Regions from separate parts of the Leucobacter albus genome, predicted to be linked through region 2. Evidence: riboswitches for the same ligand, from Rfam matches in the RefSeq annotation. Region 2 holds a riboswitch; each other region holds the start of a gene.

Region 1 (7,017 bases), on a different contig from region 2:
ATTGCGGGAAATTGGCGGCGCTGCGGTGCGCCGCATTTCACGCGATTTACGAGATCGGCTATCAAGGGGGACATCTCGCACATGTTGAAACGAATCGCGGGCTCGGTTGCCGCGCTGACAATTGCTGTCGCGGGGCTCGGCCTCGTCGGCACGGCCGCCCAGGCGCAGGAGGCGGGCGCGGTGATTACCGCCGACGACATTCTGCGCACGGAAACACAAGACACCTACACTCTCTGGCACCAGGGCGCGACGCCGGGCGGGCGCTACGCCTCGACCGTCGACGGCCTGCTGGTGACAGGCAACACGCAGATCATCAAGGGCGAGACAGAGCTGCCCGCAGTTGGTGAGCTGCTCGCCTACGCCAAGTCGAGCAAGGTCGTGTCGACCGGCGGGCCTGTCTGGCACCAGGTCGGCTTCGGGCTCGACAACGGCGACTGGACGACGCTTCGCGCGCAGGTCGGCGCCGAGTCGGGCAACTGGACGACGAGCCAGTCATTCAACGGGTTCGGGCGAAACGCCCAGGCTCCGCTCGACGACCTGCTCGCAGGCCTGACCGGAAACCTCACCTACCTGTCTGGCGGCTTCTACGTCGATCAGAAGGTGCCGGCGACGATCTCGAGCTACGAGGTCAATGGCGTCACGACGTCGTTCGCGCTCGGCGCGCTGAGCACGACGCCGCAGCAGACCGAGTACGTGCTCGACACCGGCATTCGCCCGTACGAGACTGAAGAAGAGTACGTTGGCTGGCACGACGGTGCCGAAGCCGGCGGCACCTATGTGTCGACGCCCGACGGGCTCAAGGTCGGCGGCAAGGCGCAGATCTTGAACGGTGAGGAGAGCTCGAGCTGGCAGGTCGCGCAGTTCGTGACCGGCCTCGCGATCGAGACCACGAGCCCAGACGTCTGGTACCAGGTTCCCGTACAGTCTGAGGCGGGCTTCACGACGCTGCGCGCAACCCCCGAGATGGCCGCTGCCGGCAACTGGGTGACGAGCCGCGCAATCGGGGCGCTGGCCGCGAACTCGCAGGCACCTATCAACGACATCGCCTTGGAGCTGGGAGCCCACTCCGTCATCGGCTACGGCTTCTTCGTCGACACCGGCGTCACCGCGACCGTGAAGAGCATCACCGCGAATGGCAAGCTGACCGACTTCGCGAAGAAGCCGTTCACCCCGCGCCCAGACCTTCCAGGGGTGGGCATTGGCCAGGGCATCGATGTCGCGCCACCTGCGGCCGTCGGCACGATCAAGGTGAAGCAGGGCGCAGCGGTTCGCCTCGTCGCCCCGGAGGGCATCTTCGTGCCGGGCGAATCGGTCACCGTGACGCTGCACTCGAAGGCGACCGCGCTCGGCTCGTTCGCCTCGAACGCGTTGAACGGTGCGGTTGACGGGTCAGCGACCGTTCCCGCAAACACCCCGGTCGGCACCCACCGAGTGCTGTTCCAGGGTGCGAACAGCTACTACTGGGCCCCGGCGGCCTTCGTCGTTACGGCGGCTGACACGGGTAACGCCGGTAATACCGGTGGCACGGGCGGCACCGGCAACGGCACCGTCAGTGATAAGGACCCGGCGAAAGCGGGCGGCGCGAAGGGCCAGCAGCTCGCTGTCTCGGGCTCCGAGCAGAATCTGCTGCCCGTCGCGCTCGGCGGCGTCGCACTCGCGCTCGGTGCGGGGCTGATGCTCCTGCGCCGCCGCGCGCGCTAAGCGGCTGCCAGCCTCAGCGCTGCAAGTGGCGCCCCGATACCTCACGGTGTCGGGGCGCCACTTGCGTGCCAGCGCCCGCGGATCCGCCGCTGGCAGCGAACCCACCGAGTCACAGAGCGCAACACGCGCCCCCGCGCGGGGCCCGCGCGGCATACTTGAACAATGAGCCAGGTACAGGGAGCCCACCTCGTGGGCAGCATCAACTTCGACGACGCCGAGACGACGCTGCGGGTCGCGGCGGAGCAGCTCGGCGACCGGCTGCGGCGCATACCCGACGGCGAGGTTGGCGAGCGCTTTCACTGGATTCTGTTTCAGGCAGACGTGCTCGGCCAGGCCGCCGGCATCGAGCGCGTCGGCGACACCCCGATTCCGCTGCGCATGCTCGATATTCGGCCGGTGCGGCTCGCCGAGGGGGTCGACGCCGCGAGCATCGAACTGCCGCCGCTGGGCTACGCGGCCGCGGCGCGCGAGTCGTGGGAGGTGTTCGAGCGGCTGCAGCGGGACGGCGTGATCGCCGAGCACACCCGCTTCCAGGTGTCACTGCCGACGCCGCTCGCGGTCGTCGCGAGCCTCGTCGCCGCTCCCGACCGGGCAGCGTTCGAGCCAGTGTACGAGGCGGCGCTCGCGCGCGAGCTCGACGAAATTCTCGCGACGATTCCGCACGACAAGCTCGCGATTCAGTGGGACGCGGCGCTCGAGTTTGCGATCATCGAGGGGGTCACCGGCCACGCCGGAGCGTTCGAGTGGTTCGACGACGTGTGGGCCGGCACGACCGAGCGGCTCGCGCGGCAGCTCGACCGGGTGCCGGCGGGCGTCGAGGCCGGCGTGCACCTGTGCTACGGCGACGTCGCCGAGAAGCACTTCGTCGAGCCTGCCGACACCGAGCAGCTCACCCGCTTCGCTAACCGGGTGCTCGAGCTCACGGCCCGGCCCCTCACGTGGCTGCACCTGCCCGTGCCGATCGAGCGCGACGACGCCGCGTACTTCGCCCCGCTCGCGCGGCTGCAGCTGCCGGTCGAAAGCGAGCTCTACCTCGGCCTCGTGCACCGCGAAGACGGCGCTGAGGGCGCCGAGCGGCGCATCGCGGCTGCGCAGGCACATGTCTCGCGCGACTTCGGGGTCGCGACCGAGTGCGGCTTCGGCCGCGCGCCGGAGGGCACGACCGTGCCGCTGTTCGAGGCGCACCGCCGCGTCGCGCTCGCCTGGTAGGTGCCAGGCGCGGCCCGGTAGACTTTGGGGCGATGAGAGCAATACTGACCGGGGTCGTCGCAACGATTGAGGCCATCGCGGTCGCGCTGGCCACGCTGCTGGTTGCCGCCGCCGTCGCCTTTCTCGTGTGGTGGCTCGCGTTCGACCTGGGTGCCGAGCCCGCCGACGTGTTCGCGGGCGCGGGCGCGGCCTGGCTGCTCGCGCACTTCGTGCCGCTCGGCGTCGAGCTCTCGCCCGAGACGATGCAGCTGCTCGGCTTCGGCCCCGAGGCACTCGCCTTCACGCTCTCGCTCGCGCCGCTCGGCATCACGCTCGTGACCGTCGGCTTCGCGGCGCGCGCCGGGTGGCGGTTCGGGGGCCGCGGCGGCGCCGGGGCCGCCGGCGTGCTCGGCGGGGCACTGGGGTTCGGCGCGGTCGCCGGCGTGGTCGCCTCGCTCGCGCCGCTCGTGCGCGGTGGGTGGTTTGCCGCCGCTGCGGCCGCAGGGCTCGTGTACGGCGCGGGCTCGGCGATCGCCTTCGTGATTCGCGCGGCGCGCGAACAGCACGGTTGGTGGATCGCGGCGCTCGGGGCGACCGAGGCCGCACTCGCGAAGCTCGGCTTGCCGCGCCCCGCCGCATTCGCGTACCGCGCGGGGCAGACCCTCAGGCTCGCGGTGATGCTGCTCGCCGGCTATCTCGGTCTTGCGGGCATCGCGTTCGCCGCCTCGCTCCTCGGCAGGTTCGCCCACGTCGTTGGCGCCTCCGAGGCGCTGCAGCTCGACCTCTGGGGCACGCTGCTGATGTTCGTGTTGCAGCTGATGCTGCTCCCGGTGCTCGTGTTGTGGGCGGGTTCGTGGCTGACGGGTGCCGGCTTCGCCGTTGGAATTGGCAGTTCGGCGTCGCCGTTCGGGCAGCTGCTCGGGCCGCTGCCGGGGCTGCCGGTGCTCGCCGCCATACCCGAGGGGTGGGGGAGCGGCGCGGTGATTGCGCCGCTCTTGCTCGCGCTCGTTGGCGTGGCGATCGGGGCCGCGCTCGGCGAGCGGGCCAGGCAGCAGACGCTTGGGGCGCTCGCGGCGCAGGTCGTTGGGGCCGCGGTCGCGGCAGGGCTGGCGATCGCGCTCGCGAACTGGGCGGCGAGCGGATCGCTGGGCCCGGGCCGGCTGGCCGAGGTCGGCCCAGCGGTGTGGCTCGGGGCTGGGCTGGCCGCGGCCGAGCTCGGGCTCGGGTGCTTTCTCGGCGCGCTCGCGGCGCGCGCAGACGTCGCGAGGCGGATCCGCGTGGGGCGCGAGGCCGGCCCGCGCCTCGGAGGCGTGACCGACCCCGACGCGGGCGCTGAGGCGCTGGCCGGGGCACCTGCCGGGGTGCCCGGTGGAGTGCGGGTCGGGGAGCGCGCCGGGACGGACCGCGGAGCGAGCCTTGACCGTGAGGAGGCGCCTGGTGAGGAACGCCTCGCCCCCGTGGCGCGGCTGTGGCCTCGGGCCGCGCGCCGATCGGGCTCGGAGGCTGGCATCGGAGTGCTCGGCGAGGAACTTGACCCCGACGACCAGCTCACCGAGCCGCTCGACGGCGTGGTGGGTGGCGGTAGTGCTGGCGGCGCCGACGGGTTCGCTGCCGGGGGGTACGGTACCGATGCGTACGGTACCGATGCGTACGACACCGATGCGTACGACACCGATGCGGATGACACCGATGCGTACGACACCGATGCGTTTGGTGCCGGGGTGCTTGGCGCCGACGGACCCGGCGCGCCAGTGCCAGAGGCCGAGCTGTTCGATCAGCACGACGCCGGTCGCGATGACGGTCACGACGCCGGTCACGATGCCGGTCACGATGACGCCGGCGGGCAGGCCGAGAGGCGGGCCCCGGGCGCGACCGGAGCCCGCGAAGCGGGCCGCGAGCCCGACGCCGAAGAGCTCATCGAGGCGTATTCGTGGGAGAACGTTGACCTCGACGCCCAGGCCGACCCCGAGCCGAAGCGGCAGGGTTGGCGCTGGCCTGGCCGCAAGGGCTAGGCTGGGGGAGTAATCCACGGGAGTCCCGGCGCGCGGGGCTGAGAGGGAGCACGCGTGCTCTGACCGTTTCACCTGATCTGGTTCATGCCAGCGGAGGAAGGACTCTTCTCGTTATGCGTACACACTCGCGTTCCAAGACCCGCGTATTCGCGCTCGCCGCGTTGCCACTCGCGGGCGTACTCGCGCTTACCGGGTGCGGCGCTGCCGACGCCGGCGAGCCCGCAGCCAACAACCCCAAACGGGTGTCGATCGTGGTGCACGACAGCTTTGTCGACGGCGATGCCTTTGCCGCCGCGGCGAGCAAGGCCACCGGCTTCGACGTCGAGGTGCTGACTGCTGGCGACGGCGGCGAGCTCGCGAACAAGCTCGTGCTCACCAAGGGAGCCCCGATAGCCGACGCGTTCTTCGGCATCGACAACACCTTCGCCTCGCGCCTCATAGACAACGACGTTGTCGAACCCGTTGCCGTCGACGCGCTCCCGGAGCGGGCCGTGAAGATCGCCGCCGAGCTCGATGGGGCAACCGCCGAGCAGGTACCGCTCGTGCCCATCGACATTGGGGCGACCTGCGTGAATATCGACAGCGACTGGTTCGCCGAGCACGGGGTTGCTGAGCCTGCAACGTTCGACGACCTCGCGGATCCGCAGTACAAAGATCTCGCGGTGCTGCTCGACCCGACCGGCTCGAGCACCGGCGCCTCGTTCATGATTGCCACGATCGCGAAGTTCGGCGAGGACGGCTTCGTCGATTACTGGAAGAGCCTCGAGGCCAACGGTGCGCGCATCGTGCAGGGGTGGACCGAAGCCTACAACACCGAGTTCAGCGGGGTGAACGAGGCCGGCTCCCGGCCCATCGTGGTGTCGTACTCGACCTCACCCGCGTTCACGGTGAACGACGACGAAACCGCCTCGAACACCCGCGCGCTGCTCGACACCTGCTCAAGCCAGACCGAGTTCGCCGGCGTGCTCAAGGGCAGCGCGAACCCGGAGGGTGCCCTCGCCGTCGTGAACTACCTGCTCTCGGAGGAGTTTCAGTCGGGCATCGCCGACCAGATGTACATGTACCCCGTCGATGAGTCGATCGAGCTGCCGAGCAGCTGGGCGAAGTTCGCGCCGCTGCCCGCTGACGGTCAGGCCCATGACCTGAGCTCAGCCGAGATTCAGGCGGGCCTCGACGGCTGGCTGCGAACCCTCGGCGACGCCGTCGGGCTGTAGCGGGGCTCGCTCGCATGGGGAGGCCTCGGTGAGGGCGGTGACGGCGGTGACGGCGGTGGCCCGTCGCCCGCTCGGTGCGCTCGCGTGGGCGCTCGCTGCGGCCGTTCCCCTGGTTTTTGTCGGCATCTTCTTTCTGTGGCCGGTTGTCGCGCTTGTCGCGACGGGGCTCACGAGCGGTGGCCAGCTTGACCTCGGCGGTATCACCGAGGTGCTCGGGCTCGAGCGCAGCTGGCGTGTGCTCGGCAACACGCTCACACAGGCGAGCCTCGCGACACTCGTTGCCGTGCTACTCGGCGTGCCGGCCGCGTTCGTGCTCTATCGGCTCGAATTTCGCGGCCGCGGGGTGCTGCGGGCGCTGCTCACCGTGCCGTTCGTGCTACCAGCGGTGGTCGTTGGCGTGGCCTTCACCGCGCTCTACGGGCCGGGAGGCGCGCTGCACTGGCTCGGGCTCGATCGCTCGCTCACCGTCGTCGTGCTCGCGCTCGCGTTCTTCAACGTCACCGTCGTCGCCCGCACCGTCGGCGGTTACTGGGCACAGCTCGACACCCGCCAAGGGCAGGCCGCACGCACGCTCGGAGCCGGCCCCGTGCGCGTATTCTGCACGGTCACGCTGCCCGCACTGGCACCCGCCCTCGCCTCGGCCGGTGCCCTCGTCTTCCTGTTCTGCGCGACCTCGTTCGGCGTCGTGCTCATTCTCGGCGGCCGCGAGTTCGCGAACATTGAGACCGAGATCTATCGCCTCACCGTGCAGTTTCTCGACCTGCGCTCGGCTGCCGTGCTGTCGCTCGTGCAGTTCGCAATCGTCGCGCTTGCGCTCGCGGTCTCGGCGCTCCTGCGCTCGCGCAACGAACGCGCCCAGGCGGTGCGCGACGAGGTGCGCGCGCCGCGCCGCGGCGACACCC
Region 2 (7,017 bases):
CGGCGCGGGTGCTCGCCGGCCCGTGTGCGCCGAATGGCCGAACTTTCTGCGGGAAAGACGCGAATAGGAGCCCCCATAGTGCGCATTGCCCGCAGAAAGTTGGCTCGGTGGCAGGCAGGGCGCGGGCGCCCTCGTAGTTCATCTGGTGCGGCTATCGTGGTGCTATGCGCGCCCTTGCCAAGATCACTGGAGCTCTCGCTGCTGTCGCTGCCCTCACCGCGTTGGTCGGGTGCTCAGCCCCGCCCGCGGCTGAGCCATCGGTGCCGCCCGAGGCGGGCGCGCCCAGCGCGACAGCGCCTGAGAAGCCAGCGGAGACGATGTTCAGCCTCGACAGTATCTCGTCTTGCGCCCAGGTCGAGCAGGCGGTCGCTGCGTACATCGAGGGGCTCGTGCCAGACGAGGGCAACGTTGTCGACGAGTGGGGCGTGACCTGCCAGTGGGAGAGCCCGGAGGAGGGAACGGACCTCGCGGATATTCGCTCCGTCTCCGTGCTGCTTGAGCCCGTCGAGGCCGACGCCGAAGCACCCGACCCGAGCATGGTCGCCGAGGCCGATGGCGGCAGCGTCATCGAGAGCGACTGGGTCGCAGGGCACGGAGGCGTCGCGTTCTCGCTCACGCTCGGCACCGCGGTCGCCGGGTCGACGGCGACGACGGTGTGGGTTCCCGGTGTTGAGGCGCAGGTCGGCGGGGCACAGTGGGGTGACTACCCGGCGCTCGACGGGCCAGCTGCGGTCGCGGTGGTGCAGTCGCTGCTGTCGTAGCTGCCCGAGCGCGCAGCAGCAGGCGCGCAGCCCGCTGCCGGTAGGTCGGGAGCCAGCAGCTCGCAAGCCCGGTGCAGCGCCGTTAGCGCCACCTGCGCCACCTGCGCCACCCGCACGGCCGCCCCCGCACGGCGGCACAGCTCGCGCAGGCTACTGCGGTGGTCATGCAGTGGTGCGGCCGCCCAGCGCGCGGTGCATCGCCGACGCTACGGCAGGTCGACCGACTCGGGGTCGGTGCCGAAGCGTTCGCGCTGCTTGCGGTGCTTGTCGGATTCGAGCGCGAGCTGCTTGCGCTGCTGCTTCGCTTCGAGCGCGAGTTGCTTGCGTTCGAGGCTCGCCTGTTTCTTGCCCGCTGCGAGCTGTTTGCGCTCGGCCTGTCTCACGGCGCGCGGCTGCCGGGGTGGCACCTGCGCGAGCACCTCGGGGTAGGCGAAGGGCGCAGGGCCGAACGCCTGGCGGGCCGACCGCACGACCTTTTTACCAAGCAGCCGGTTGCCCGTGCCGCCGATGACCGCCCCGACACCGTAGGGGATAGCCTTGCCGATCACGGAGGCCGTGCCGGTTTTCGCGAGCTTCTTCAGAAACATCGACCGCAGCTGGTCGACCGCGGGCCCGACGAGGTTCTTTGGCATCGCGGTCGTCACGATCTCGCTCCAGAATGCGTTGCGCGCCATGCCACCTGCGACCTGGCCGGTTACCTGACGCAGCAGGGTCGCGCCCTCATCGCCAAGCATGAGCGCGAGGATGAGGGCGTGCGTGCGGTCGCGGTCAGTGAGCACGATGCCGTGCACCTCGGCGACAGCGTGCGCGAACAGCGCGGTTGCCTCGATGAACCCCAGGGTCTCGGCGCCGGCGAGCGCGAGTGCTGCAGCCGTGCCCACCGCTGGGATCGCTGCTGCTGCGCCGACGCCCGCGCCGCCAGCCATCACGGTGGCGAGGTAGTGGCGCTCGAGCATCTCGGTGAGCTGCTGCGGGGTCGCGCCGGGGTGGCGGGAACGAATGCGCCTGAGGTGGGCGAGCACGATCGGCCGCTGCACCGTGAGCACGCCGTCGAGCGCCTTCGCCACCGCCGGGTGCTGCTGGTGGTAGCCAGAGCCCGAGGGGGCCTGCGGCGCGGCATCGACAACGATGATCGGCTCTTCGGGCCGGGGCGCATAGCGGGGCTGATTCATAGCGACATGCTAACCAGCGAGGCTGGAAGCGGGGGCATGCGTTCGCTGTGGGGAAACGGGGCAGGGAACCCGCCCGCGCGGCCGGCAGGCCGGCAGGCCGGTAGGCCGGCTTGCCAGCCCGTACGGGGCGTGCGCTAGGCTGGCTGCCAACGACACGGGGTGCCGCAACCAGCGGCTGAGATCAGACCCGTCGAACCTGCTCTCGTTAGTACGAGCGAAGGGATGTCCCTATGCACGCACCATTTTCCGCGCCCGCAGCCGAGCTGGCGGAGGTGACCGCAGCACTGCTCGCTAGCCTGCGGGCCCGCGGCCCGCTCGTGCACTGCATCACGAACGGTGTGGTGCAGGGCTTCACCGCGAACGCGCTCCTCGCCCTGGGCGCAGCTCCCGCGATGGTCGACATCACGGGAGAGGCCGGGTTGTTCGCCGCCGCGGCAGACGGGCTGCTTGTGAACCTCGGAACCCCGGCGCCCGAGCAGCGCGACGCGATGCGCGAGGCCGTCGCCGGGGCGAACGCTGCCGGCACCCCGTGGGTGCTCGACCCGGTCGCGATCGGTGCGCTGCCGATTCGCACGGCGCTCGCCAACGAGCTTGTGCGCGAGCGCCCGACCGCGGTGCGCGGCAACGCCTCCGAGGTGCTCGCGCTCGCCGGGCTCGGAACCGGTGGCCGCGGCACCGACGCGTCTGAGGCGGCAGCGGCCGCGCTGCCAGCTGCGGCCGCCCTCTCGGCGCATCACGGTGCGGTCGTCGCAATCTCCGGCCCCGAAGACCTCGTGCACGCCGCCGGCCGCACGGTTCGCGTGCTCGGCGGCGACGCCCTGCTCACCCGCGTGACGGGCGGTGGCTGCGCGCTGGGCGCGGTGACCGCGGCCTTCCTCGCGGTGCGCGGCGACGAGCAGCCGGCGGCCGCCGTGGCAGCGGCCCACGCCGTCTACGGGCTCGCGGCCTCGGCAGCCGCGGCGGGTGCGAAGGGCCCAGGGAGCTTCGCCGTGCGGCTGCTCGACGAGCTGTCGCTGCTCACCCCCGAGCGGGTGCGGGCGGAGGCAGTGTTTGCGGAGGCAGACGCATGAAGCTCGACCTCTACCTCGTCACCGATGCGGCGCTGTGCGGCGCGCGCGGCGTCGTCGAAACTGTGCGCCAGGCGGTCGACGGCGGCGTGACGATCGTGCAGCTGCGCGACAAGCTGAGCACCCCGGCCGAGCAGCTCACCGAGCTCGAGGCGCTCGCCGCCGCAATCGACGGCCGCGCGGATCTCGTCATCAACGACCGGCTCGACGTCGCGGTGGCGGCGCGCGAGCGCGGCATCCCGGTCGCCGGGGTGCACCTCGGGCAGGGCGATGACGCCGTGACGCGCGCACGCGCAGAGCTCGGCCCCGACGCGATCGTCGGCCTCACCGCGAACACGGCGGCCCACCGCGAGGCAGTCGCGCGTCTGGCACCGGGAACGGTCGACTATCTCGGGGTCGGCGTGATCCACCCCACCACCACGAAGCCAGACCACCCGGCCCCGCTTGGCGTCTCAGGGTTCCGCGAGTTCGCGGCCGCAACCGCGCTGCCGTGCGTCGCGATCGGCGGCGTACAACTCGCCGATATCGCACAGCTCCGCGCGGCAGGCGCGGCGGGCGTCGCAATCGTTTCAGCGCTGTGCGCAGCGCCCGACCCAGCGGCAGCCGCCCGCACACTGATGACCGAGTGGCAGGAGGCCGCCAAATGACCGCACCGTTCACCCCCAACATCCTCTCGATCGCGGGCACCGACCCGACGGGCGGCGCCGGCATTCAGGCCGACCTGAAATCGATCGCCGCGGGCGGCGGCTACGGCATGGCAGTGGTCACCGCGCTCGTCGCCCAAAACACCAGGGGCGTGCGCGAGGTGCACGTGCCAGACACCGCCTTCCTGCGGGCGCAGCTCGACGCCGTGTCAGACGACGTGCGCATCGACGCGGTAAAGATCGGAATGCTCGCGAACACCGAGGTGATCGAGACGGTCGCAGACTGGCTCGGCGCGGTGCGCGGAGCTACGGCGCAGCCCAGCTTCCCAGTCGTGCTCGACCCGGTGATGATCGCGGCGAGCGGCGACCCGCTGCTCGCGCCCGAGACGATCGAGGCGCTCAGGCGGCTCATTCCGCTCGCCGACCTCGTCACGCCCAACCTGTTCGAGCTCGCCGAACTCACCGGTGAGGCGGTCGCCGCAGACTGGGCGGCGGCGCTCGCGCAGGGGCGCAGGCTCGCCGAGGCAACGGGCGTGCGCGTGCTCGTGAAGGGCGGGCATCTCCCCGGCGAGAGCGCGCCCGATGCGCTCGTTGCACCGGGTGGGGAGGTGACGGAGTTTGCTGGGTCGCGGATCCACACCCCGCACACCCACGGCACCGGCTGCTCGCTCTCCGCCGGCGTCGCGACGAGAATCGCGCGGCGGCCGGGCGACTGGGCGGCCGCGGTCGGCGAGGCGAAGGCGTGGCTGCGCGAGAGCCTCGCCGCGGCGGGCGAGCTGAGCGTCGGCGGTGGATCGGGCCCGCTCAACCACCTCGCCGGGCTCTGGCTGCGCGGCGGCCTCGAGACCCGGCCGACGGCCGAGGCCGTGCGCGAGACCTGGTGGGCAGGCATCGCCACCGTGCGGGAGCAGACCGAGCAGCTCGGCTTCATCAGGGGCCTCGCCGATGGCACGCTCGAGCGCGCGCACTTCCTCGAGTACATCGCGCAGGATTCGGTGTACCTGCACGCCTACGCCCGGGTGCTCGCGCGTGTGTCGGAGATCGCGCCGAGCCCCGAGGAGCAGGCATTTTGGGCCCGCGCGGCGCACGGGGCGATCATGGGGGAGCTCGAGCTGCACCGCGCGCGGCTCGGTGACGACGCGCCGATTCACGTCGCGAGCGCCGCGCCGTCGGCAGCGACGAGCGGCTACGTGAACCACCTGCTCGCCGCGAGCACGAAGGACTACGCCGAGGCCGCGGCCGCGGTGCTGCCGTGCTTCTGGGTCTACGCCGATCTCGGCAAGCGCCTGGTGTCGGGCGCGATCCATGCGCGTGCCCAGCAGGCTGATCACCCGTACGCGGAGTGGATCGCCACCTACGATGATGCGGGCTTCGCCGCCGACAACGAGACCGCGATCGGGTATGTCACTGCGGCCGCGGCCGCCGCCGATGCCGCGACGCGGGAGCGGATGTGGCGGGCGTTCGAGGTCGGTGCGATCTGGGAGCGGGAGTTCTTCGGGCAGACGCCAGCCGGGTAGGCGGGTGGCTGCGGTCGGGTTGCTGGGCCGGGGCGCTGCGGTGGGCTGCTGGGCCGGGGCCGGGCCGGGGCGCTGCGGTGGATATGGGATCTGCGGTGGATAGGCCTGAGGCGGGCGGATCGGGGCTTTGTTCGGCCGATTGCCGATGCTGTGCAGCGGGCGCGGGGTGGATCGGGCCGAGCGCCCGGGCGCGGGGCTAGCTGGCGACGAGCTGGTGGGCCTCGCAGCGCGGGGCCTCGTGGGTGGCGCAGGCCACGAAGCGCGCACGGCAGGAGCCCTCGGCGCAGTCGACGAGGTTCGCGGTCGGGGCCCCGCACGCCCGGCAGCTGCCGATGACCTTCGCGCCCGGTGCGAAATCCATCGCCTCGCGGCCGTCGAACACGGCGAGCGAGCCCTCCCACAGCCCGTCGTTGCCGAAGGCCTCTCCGTAGCGAACGATGCCGCCGTCGATCTGGTAGACCTCTTCGAACCCGCGGGCGACCATTGCCGCCGAGAGAATCTCGCAGCGAATGCCGCCCGTGCAGTACGTCACGATGGGCTTGCCCTTGATGTCGTCGTAGGCGCCGGATTCGATCTGCGCGATGAAGTCGTGTGTCGTCTGCACATCGGGCACGATAGCGCCCTTGAACTTGCCGATCTCGGCCTCCCAGGCGTTGCGGCCGTCGAAGAACACGACGTCGTCGCCGCGCTCGGCCACGAGCTCGTTCACCTTCTCGGGAGAGAGGTGCGTGCCGCCGCCGACGACGCCCGTCGCGTCGACGACGGTCTCCTCGGGAATACCGAAGGCGACGAGCTCGTCGCGTACCTTCACGCTGAGCTTCGGGAAGTCGGCGCTCGCCTGCCAGGGCACCGAGCGATCCACGCCCTTGAGCAGAGCGGGGGCGACGGGCACGAAGCCGGTGCCCTCGCTCCACTTCACCTCGAGGCCTGAGAATGGCCCGTACTCGCGCGTGCGCTTCAGGTACTGCTTGCAGGCATCGATCTCGCCGCCGACGGTGCCATTGATGCCGTGCTTCGAGATGATGATGCGGCCGCGCAGCCCGAGCGACTCGCACAGCTCGCGCTGCCACAGCATGACGGCCTCGGGGTCACTGATCGGGGCGAACGCGTAGTACAGCAGAATCTTGGGATGGCTCACGCCCCCAATGGTACGCGCTCAGCCACACGTTCCCGCGTGAATCAGCTGGGCCCCGTGGTCGGAAGCCTCCGTCATGAGATAGTCGGCGGAGCCATTTGCTGATTGGTTGAGGAGGTCGCGGTTGCCCCCGAGGAAGAGTACCGTGTAGGAACTCGTTGCGGCCTCGAAGTGCGTTCCGGCCGGAATGCTTGCCGGCATGCTCGTATTGCAGGTGCCGACGATGCGGGCGTGCGCAAACTCGTGCTTGATGAGGTCAAAGAAATAGGGGTCGTAAATGAGATTGCCGTAGTTCACGTGCTGCTCATTCACGAAGATTGTGAAGGGGCGCTGGGGGCAGTAGGCGCCGCCGAGATCTTCCGGGCGCAGCGACAGCGTGCTTGTATCGGGGCAGGCGGCGAAGAAGTCATCCATGGAGCTGCTCAGGTGCATACCGAGCCCGGCGGCGAGTTCGTTCACCGCCGAGACGTAGGTGCCGTTCGCGTCAAGATAGGGCACGAAGCCGGCGGCAAAAGCCTCGCGCTGGGCGTTGAAGGCCTCGGTTCCGCGCGGGTAGTACTCGCCGTGATAGTTATATTTCGTGCCGTCTTCGAGCGTGATGACGACGAGCTTATCGAAATGCTCCTGCGCTAAGAACCGACGCTCGAGCTCGGTGACAGCGTCACTCGCTTCCTGTATCCCAGCATCGAGATCGGCGTCTGCTGCGGTGATAGAACCAACG
Region 3 (7,017 bases), on a different contig from region 2:
GAGCATGGCCGCGGCGCCCGCCGACGGATCCGCCACGACAGCGTCGTACCCCGCGCTCGTCGCGGCCAAGAACGATTCGGTGAGATCCGGGTCTTCGGTCATCGCCTTCGCGTTTCCGATAATCACGGGCGTGTACCAGTTGGGAATGCACGCCTGCTGGTCGGCCAGGGCGATGAGGGAGACGTCGTCGCGCTCCGCCTGCGCGCGGAGCGCATCCCAGCCGCCGAACACCCAGGTGACGTCGAAGCGCTGCTGCGCGAGCCCGGAGAGGTAGTCGACGTTGCCGATCTCCACAAACTCGACCGCGGCAGCATCGGCTCCACCGCACTCAGCGAGCGCAGAGATGATCTCGGTTTCGAGCGCCCCGCCGTAGCCGCCGTAGGTCAGGCCGGCGAGCGACCCGGGGTCTGCGGTGAGGCCGGAGCCGGCGAGCCCCATGAGCACCGAATCGTTGACGGGCAGGAGCGTCGCGACCGCCTCAAGATCCATGCCCGCCGCGCGCGCCGGCAACACCGACTCCGCCTGCGAGATGCCGAAGTCGGCGCGCCCCTGGGCAACCGAGGCGTCTGCCCCGATGCCGTCGCCCGGCTCGAGAATCTCGACGTCGAGGCCGGCGGCCTCGTAGAGGCCGTGCTCGTGCGCGTAGTAGATGCCGGCGTGGTGCGCGTTCGGCGTCCAGTTGAGCATAAGGGTGACGGGCCGCAGGCCGTCGGCGGCCGCGCCCTGCTCTGCGTCGGGGTTCGGGGCGGAGGCCGCGCACCCGGCGATGAGGAGCGAGGCGGCGAGCGCCGCCGCGCTCAGTGCGATGCGTCGGTGAGAGCTGTTCGGGGTCATTGTCAGACGCCCTTTCTGTTGCGTGTGGATCGGGTCTGTGAGAGCACGAGATCGCCGATGAGTGAAGTAAGCCAGAACAGCAGCACGCCGAGCACGGCGATCACGCCGACCGCGGCAAACAGCTGGTCCATCTTGTAGCTCGCTTGCGAGCGTTGGAGGTAGACGCCGAGCCCGATGGATGACCCCATCCACTCGGCAATGATCGCGCTGAACACGACGTAGCTCGCCGCGACCTTCGCGCCCGCGACAATCGCAGGGGTGGATCCCGGGAGCTTCACCCGGCGCAGCACCGTGACGGGCGACGCCCCCATCGACACGAGCAGGTCAACGAGGTACCGGTCTGCGTCGCGCATTGCGGCGCTCGCGCTGATCGCGATCGGGAAGAACGCGCCGAGCGTGACGACGAGAATCTTCGGGAATGCACCGAACCCCATCGCCGCAATGAGAATCGGGGCGAACACGACCGGCGGAATGGCCTGGCTTGCGATGAGCAGCGGCTCGGCAGCGCGCCGCAGCGTGCCCGAGAGCCCGAGCAGCGTGCCGAAGCCGATGCCGCAGACTGCGCCGAGCGCGAGGCCGGCAAGCGCGATCCGCATCGTCGCCGCGAGGTGAGCTGCGAGCAGCGCGCGATCGTTCCACCCCGCCTCCCAGACGCTCGCGGGCGACGGCAGCAGGTAACTGGGCGCGTCGGTGACGCGCACGAGCAGCCCCCACAGCAGCACCGCACCGAGGGCGGCGAGGAGTGCCGGGAGAATCTGCCGTGTGAGAATTCTCACGGCGTCTGGGCGCTAGTGAGTGATGCGAGAGACGAGGTCTGCCATCGACGCCTCCACGACGTCGTCTTTCGCTTCGAGAATGCGAAAGTGCGTCATGACGCGGTCGGCCCCGGCTTCGAGGGTGGCATCGTGCAGCTCGCGCATGAGCGGCCAGAGCCTATCTGCCGGCCCCTGGATTGTGGTGCCGAGCGCACCGACTTCGTATTCGAGGCCGCTCTGCTCGATGACGCGAATCGCGCCCTCGACGCAGCTGTATCGACCGTTTTCGTCTCCCATTGGCGTGGGTGACACGTGAACATGGATCAACATAGTGACCGCTTCCCTCCGCTCGCATTACCGAGATCAGGTTCCTGGAGTGGTTCGCCTCGTTCGGCGAATCTCAGCCCGTTCGGGCCCCCCCAGCGGATGTGTACTGGAACCCTCAGCATAGCCGCGAACGCACGGGCGCGGTCAAGCCCGTGCGTTCGCACCGGAGTGTCGCGGCGGCCCCTGATCGCTTGCCCCAGCACTCTGCCCTATCGTGGAGGCCATCGGCGCGCTCAGCTAAGGCGCCCCTCCAAGCTTCACCCCATGCCCCCGCCCACACCTGCCGAAGGAGCACCATGAGCCACGACATGAGCACCCAGATCCAGCTCGCCCGCCGCCCGAAGGGCTGGCCAGTGCACGAAGACTTCGCCACGGTCACCGTCGAGTACGCTGACCCAGCCCCCGGCGAGGTTCGCGTCGTCAACGAGTTCGTCTCGGTTGATCCGTACATGCGCGGCCGCATGAGCGACGCCCGCAGCTACGTCGCACCCTACGAGATCGGCGGCGTGATCGCCGGCGGTGCGATCGGCCGCGTCGTCGCGTCTGCAGCCGAGCAGCTGCCCGTTGGCACCGTCGTGCTGCACCAGCATGGCTGGACCGACGTCATTCAGGCAGACGCCTCGAAGTTTCGCGCCGCCCCCGAGGTCACGGGCCTGCCCAACTCGCTCCGACTCCACATGCTTGGCATGACGGGCCTCACCGCCTACGTCGGGCTCACTGCAATCGCCGGCCTGCGCGAGGGCGACACCGTCTTCGTCTCGGGGGCCGCTGGTGCCGTCGGCACCGCCGTCGGCCAGATCGCGAAGCTTCTCGGCGCAGGCCGAGTGATTGGCTCAGCGGGGACGGCCGAGAAGGTGGCGCTCCTTACCGAGAAGTACGGCTACGACGCAGCGTTTAACTACAAAGACGGCCTGGTGCGCACGCAGCTCGCTGAGGCCGCCCCAGCCGGGGTCGATGTGTTCTTCGACAACGTCGGCGGCGACCACCTCGAGGCAGCGCTCGCCTCGATGAACCGCGGCGGCCGCCTCGCACTCTGCGGCGCGATCGCGGCGTACAACGCGACCGAGCGCCAGGCCGGCCCGAGCAACATGTCGAAGATGATCACCGAGAGCCTCACCATGCAGGGCTTCACTGTTGGCGAGCACTGGGACAAGGCGCCGGCGTTCACGGAGCTCATGACGGGCTGGTTTATGGACGGCAAGATCGCCTACGACGAGACCATCGTCGACGGCATCGACAATACGATCGACGCGTTCCTCGCCATGATGCAGGGTGCGAACACCGGCAAGATGCTCGTGCGCATCTAGACCAGCGAGCCCGGCGCTGCCACCCAGTTCACGGGAGCACACGTTAGCCACCAAAGCACACGTTATTAACGTGGGATTACGTGTGCTCCGGTGAATAACGTGTGCTCCGGCGACGCCCCGAGCCCGGGGGGGGGGGGAGGGACGAGAGCCTACACGGCAGGCGGGGTGAGCCCGGAGGCAACCGCGAGATCCTGCCACGACATGCCGGTGCCCTTGAAGACGTTGGGGCGGCTCGCATCGCGCACGATCTCGCCGCGCACGAGCCCCGCGAGCGGCCGCAGCGTATCGGTATCGAGGTTGCCCTCGGCCGCCGCCATGATCACGTCGCCAGCTTCACGCAGCGCGGTGTCGTGGTCTTCGACGACGACGAGCGCCCGCGCCATGAGGTCGCCTGGGAGCTCGCGGCGGTCGGCCTCGTGCGACCCCATGGCGGCCACGCAGGCGCCGTCGCGCACGAGGGAGCCGTCGAACACGGGGTCTTTCGCCGACGTCGCGCAGAGCACGATGTCGGCGTCGGAGACATCCGCTGCGGTTCCGAGCGTGGCCTGGATGCCGAGTTCTGCGAGCTTCGCGATCGCTGGCGCGGTGCGCTCGGGGTTGCGGCCCACGAGGCGAATGTCGGTGAGCTCGCGAATCCGAGAGAACGCCAGGACGTGGTCGATCGCCTGCGGGCCGCTCCCGAACACGACGAGCCGCTCGGCGTCGGGGGCCGCGAGCCGGTCGACGGCCACCGCGGTCGTCGCGGGGGTGCGGATCACGGTGAGCGCCGACCCATCGACGAGCAGCTGCGGGGTGAGGGTCTCTGCATCCATGAGCAGGTACAGCGCCTGGATGCGCGGCTTGCCCTTGGCAGGGTTGCCCGGCGACACCGACGCGATCTTCACCCCCACCGACTGCCCAAGCGTCGACGGCATGAGCAGCAGGTGCCCCTCCCCCGCATCAACCGACTGGCGTGCGGGGTCGTTCGCGGGGTCGAAGCCGTCAAGGAGCGCCCGCTCGATGAGCCCGCGCGCGGTGTCGGGGTCGATCTGCGCGCGAACGTCGTCAGCTGAGAGGAACGGGAGTCCGGTCGGGGCAATCATCGTGTTCTCCTAGGTGTTGCGTGTGCGGCGGTGGAGTGCGGCCGCGATGGAATATGGCTGCTGTGAACCTTGGTGAGGGGTCGCGGTGCGACGGCGGATCGGCCTAGAAGCGGTCGGCAGAGACGCCCCGGAGCAGCTCGGGCACCGGCCCGCCTGCGACGAGGTCGGTGATGAGCTTGCCGGTCGTGGGCGCGAGGCTGATGCCGAGCATGACGTGGCCGGTCGCGACGAGCACGCTCGGGTGCTTCGCGAGCGCGCCGATGATGGGCAGGCCGTCTGGCGTCGTTGGGCGCAGCCCCGTCCAGGGCTCCGGGGCGCCCTCGATGTCGGGCCAGCCCTCGAAGTACGAGCTCACACCCGTGAGAATTCCGCCCGCACGGCGGCGCTTGATCGACTCGTCGACCCCGGTGAACCCCATGGTGCCCGCGAGGCGCACCTTCGTGTCGAGCGGAGTGATCGCGACCTTCGCCTCTGCAAGGTAGATCGGCTTTGTCGGCCCGCCCGGCACGACGGGGAAGTCGTAGCCGTAGCCCTTGCCCGACTGCAGCGGCACGCGCTCGCCGATGCCCTTCAGCACCTCGTTCGTCCACGCCCCGGCGGCGACGACCACGCGGTCGGCGCTCAGGAGCTCGGAGCCGTGTGTCGCGGAGCCGACCCGCACGGCGACCGATCCCCCGGCCCCCGTCTCAAGCGTGGCGGGAGCACCGAGCCTGAGCTCGACCCCCTCGCGCTCGCACGCGGCGGCGAGGCCGCGCACGAACGACCCGGGGTCGACCGAGCGGTCGCCGCGCGACTCGATGCCAGCGGCGACCCGGTCCGACAGGACCGGCTTGTGTGCCTTGAGGTCTGCGTCGCTCATGTGGTTCCACGAGAAACCGGGGAGCTTGCCGTCGAGCAGCTCGAGCTCAGTGACCCGCCCCTCGACCTTGTGACCGTTCGTGAAGAGCATCGCGAGCGGCTCGTCGTGCTGCTCGAACTCGACGCCCTCGGCCGCGAGCTCGTCGAAGTCTGACAGCGCCGTCGCGCTGAGCGCCGCGAGCACCGCAGACCCCTCACGAAACTTCGAGTCAGTGCAGCTGCGGAGCATTCGCAGCATGAAGCCGATGAAGCTCGGCTTCAGCGACGGTGTCACGTACAGCGGGCTGTCGGGCTGCACCATCCACTTCATCGCCTGCAGCATCATGCCCGGAGCCGGCACGGGCGTCGACATGCTCGGAATGAGCCAGCCGGCGTTGTGCCCGGAGGCCTTCGCTGCGAGCGGTGCCTGGTCAACGACGGTGACGTCGTGGCCGGCCTTGCGGAGGTAGTACGCGGATGCGAGGCCGACAGCGCCGGCCCCGATCACGATGACACGCGTCATGCGGTGGTTACGCCTTTCGAGAGGTGGTTGCGGGCGTCGGAGCGCCGACGCCAGGTTCGTCGATCGCTGCTCCGTCGATCACGGCGATGTGCTGGGTGCGGTCGATAGCGGGCTCGCCCTTCGCGCGCCCGACGAAGTAGCCGATCACGCCGCCGAGCACCGCGGGGAGGATCCACCCGCCGTTGTCGGCGAACATCGGCAGCCACGAGAAGAAGCCGTTGAGCTCATCGACGAAGTTGCCAGACGCCTTCACGGCGTCGAGAATCGCGATCGCGCCAGCACCGATCGTCGCGCCGACGTATACCGAGCGGCGCCCGCCGAAGAAGCGGTCGAGCAGGGCGAGCACGATGAGGGTCATCCCGAGCGGGTACAGCAGGAAGAGGATCGGGAGCGCGGCAGACAGCACGGCCTGCAGCCCGAAGTTCGCGATCACCAGGCCGACAGTCGCGTGGATCCACACCCAGGCCTTGTACGACACCCTCGGAAACTGCTTCGCGAAGAAGTCGGCGACCGCGGTGAGGCAGGCGACGAGCGTCGTGATGCCGGTGAGGAAGATCACGAGGCCGATCATGAGCACGCCGGGGTAGCCGAGCAGCGTGCGGGCAGCCTCGGCGATGACCGTGCCGCCGTTGTCGGGGCGGCCGATCGAGTCGACGCTAGATCCGCCGATCCACGCGAGCGAGATGTGCAGCAGCGCGAGGCCGATCACGGTGATGATGCCGGCCTTCAAGAACGTGAACGAGATGCCCTTGCGGGTGGTGATGCCCTGGCCGCGAATCGACTGGATGAAGACGCCGGCGAACACGAGCGCAGCGAGCGCGTCCATCGTGAGGTACCCCTCGGTGAAGCCCTTGATGAAGGCCCCGTCCTTGTACGGGTCGACGGCGTCGTGCAGTTCACCCATCGGTGTCACGAGCGACTTCACCACGATGACGATGAGCAGCACCGAGAAGATCGGCGTGATGACCTTGCCGACGCGGTCGACGAGCTTCGACGGGGTGAGCGACAGGTAGACCCCGAGCAGCGTGAAGATCACCGAGAAGATGATGAGCGGCCAGACGCCCTGCGTGAGCTCGGGCCCGAGGATCGGCTTGATCGAGATCTCGTACACCACCGAGGTGGTGCGCGGGTTGACGTACAGCGGCCCGAGCGCGAGGAACAGCAGTAGGCAGAAGACGAAGGAGAACACCGGGTGCACGCGCGAGGCGAGCTGTTCGACGGTGCCGCCCGCCATGGTGAGCGCGATGATCGCGAGCAGCACGAGGCCGACGCCGGTGATGAGGAAGCCCGACATTGGGATCCACATCTCGCTGCCAGCTGCCTGGCCAACCATCGGGGCAAAGATCGTGTTG

The links. Region 2 has a riboswitch for thiamine pyrophosphate ahead of thiM (hydroxyethylthiazole kinase). Riboswitches for the same ligand answer to the same signal wherever they lie in the genome.
Region 1: another riboswitch for thiamine pyrophosphate. It lies ahead of ABD115_RS15805 (thiamine ABC transporter substrate-binding protein); the one in region 2 lies ahead of thiM (hydroxyethylthiazole kinase).
Region 3: another riboswitch for thiamine pyrophosphate. It lies ahead of ABD115_RS11930 (thiamine-binding protein); the one in region 2 lies ahead of thiM (hydroxyethylthiazole kinase).

Annotation. Positions count from the first base shown of each region.
Region 1 is NZ_BAAAKZ010000017.1:174,501-181,517, reverse strand. It holds gene ABD115_RS15820 (LPXTG cell wall anchor domain-containing protein) at 82-1,701, shown strand; gene ABD115_RS15815 (hypothetical protein) at 1,864-2,910, shown strand; gene ABD115_RS15810 (cell division protein PerM) at 2,943-4,901, shown strand; TPP riboswitch at 4,908-5,017, shown strand; gene ABD115_RS15805 (thiamine ABC transporter substrate-binding protein) at 5,015-6,115, shown strand; gene ABD115_RS15800 (ABC transporter permease) at 6,144-7,017, shown strand, end outside.
Region 2 is NZ_BAAAKZ010000001.1:177,665-184,681, forward strand. It holds gene ABD115_RS00815 (hypothetical protein) at 165-761, shown strand; gene ABD115_RS00820 (hypothetical protein) at 968-1,933, opposite strand; TPP riboswitch at 2,079-2,173, shown strand; gene thiM (hydroxyethylthiazole kinase) at 2,164-3,003, shown strand; gene thiE (thiamine phosphate synthase) at 3,000-3,647, shown strand; gene ABD115_RS00835 (bifunctional hydroxymethylpyrimidine kinase/phosphomethylpyrimidine kinase) at 3,644-5,161, shown strand; gene ABD115_RS00840 (tRNA uridine(34) hydroxylase) at 5,358-6,299, opposite strand; gene ABD115_RS00845 (hypothetical protein) at 6,318-7,017, opposite strand, start outside.
Region 3 is NZ_BAAAKZ010000010.1:182,211-189,227, forward strand. It holds gene ABD115_RS11920 (ABC transporter substrate-binding protein) at 1-834, opposite strand, end outside; gene ABD115_RS11925 (ABC transporter permease) at 837-1,610, opposite strand; gene ABD115_RS11930 (thiamine-binding protein) at 1,623-1,901, opposite strand; TPP riboswitch at 1,913-2,020, opposite strand; gene ABD115_RS11935 (NADP-dependent oxidoreductase) at 2,213-3,223, shown strand; gene ABD115_RS11940 (ornithine cyclodeaminase family protein) at 3,373-4,305, opposite strand; gene ABD115_RS11945 (NAD(P)/FAD-dependent oxidoreductase) at 4,409-5,665, opposite strand; gene brnQ (branched-chain amino acid transport system II carrier protein) at 5,673-7,017, opposite strand, start outside.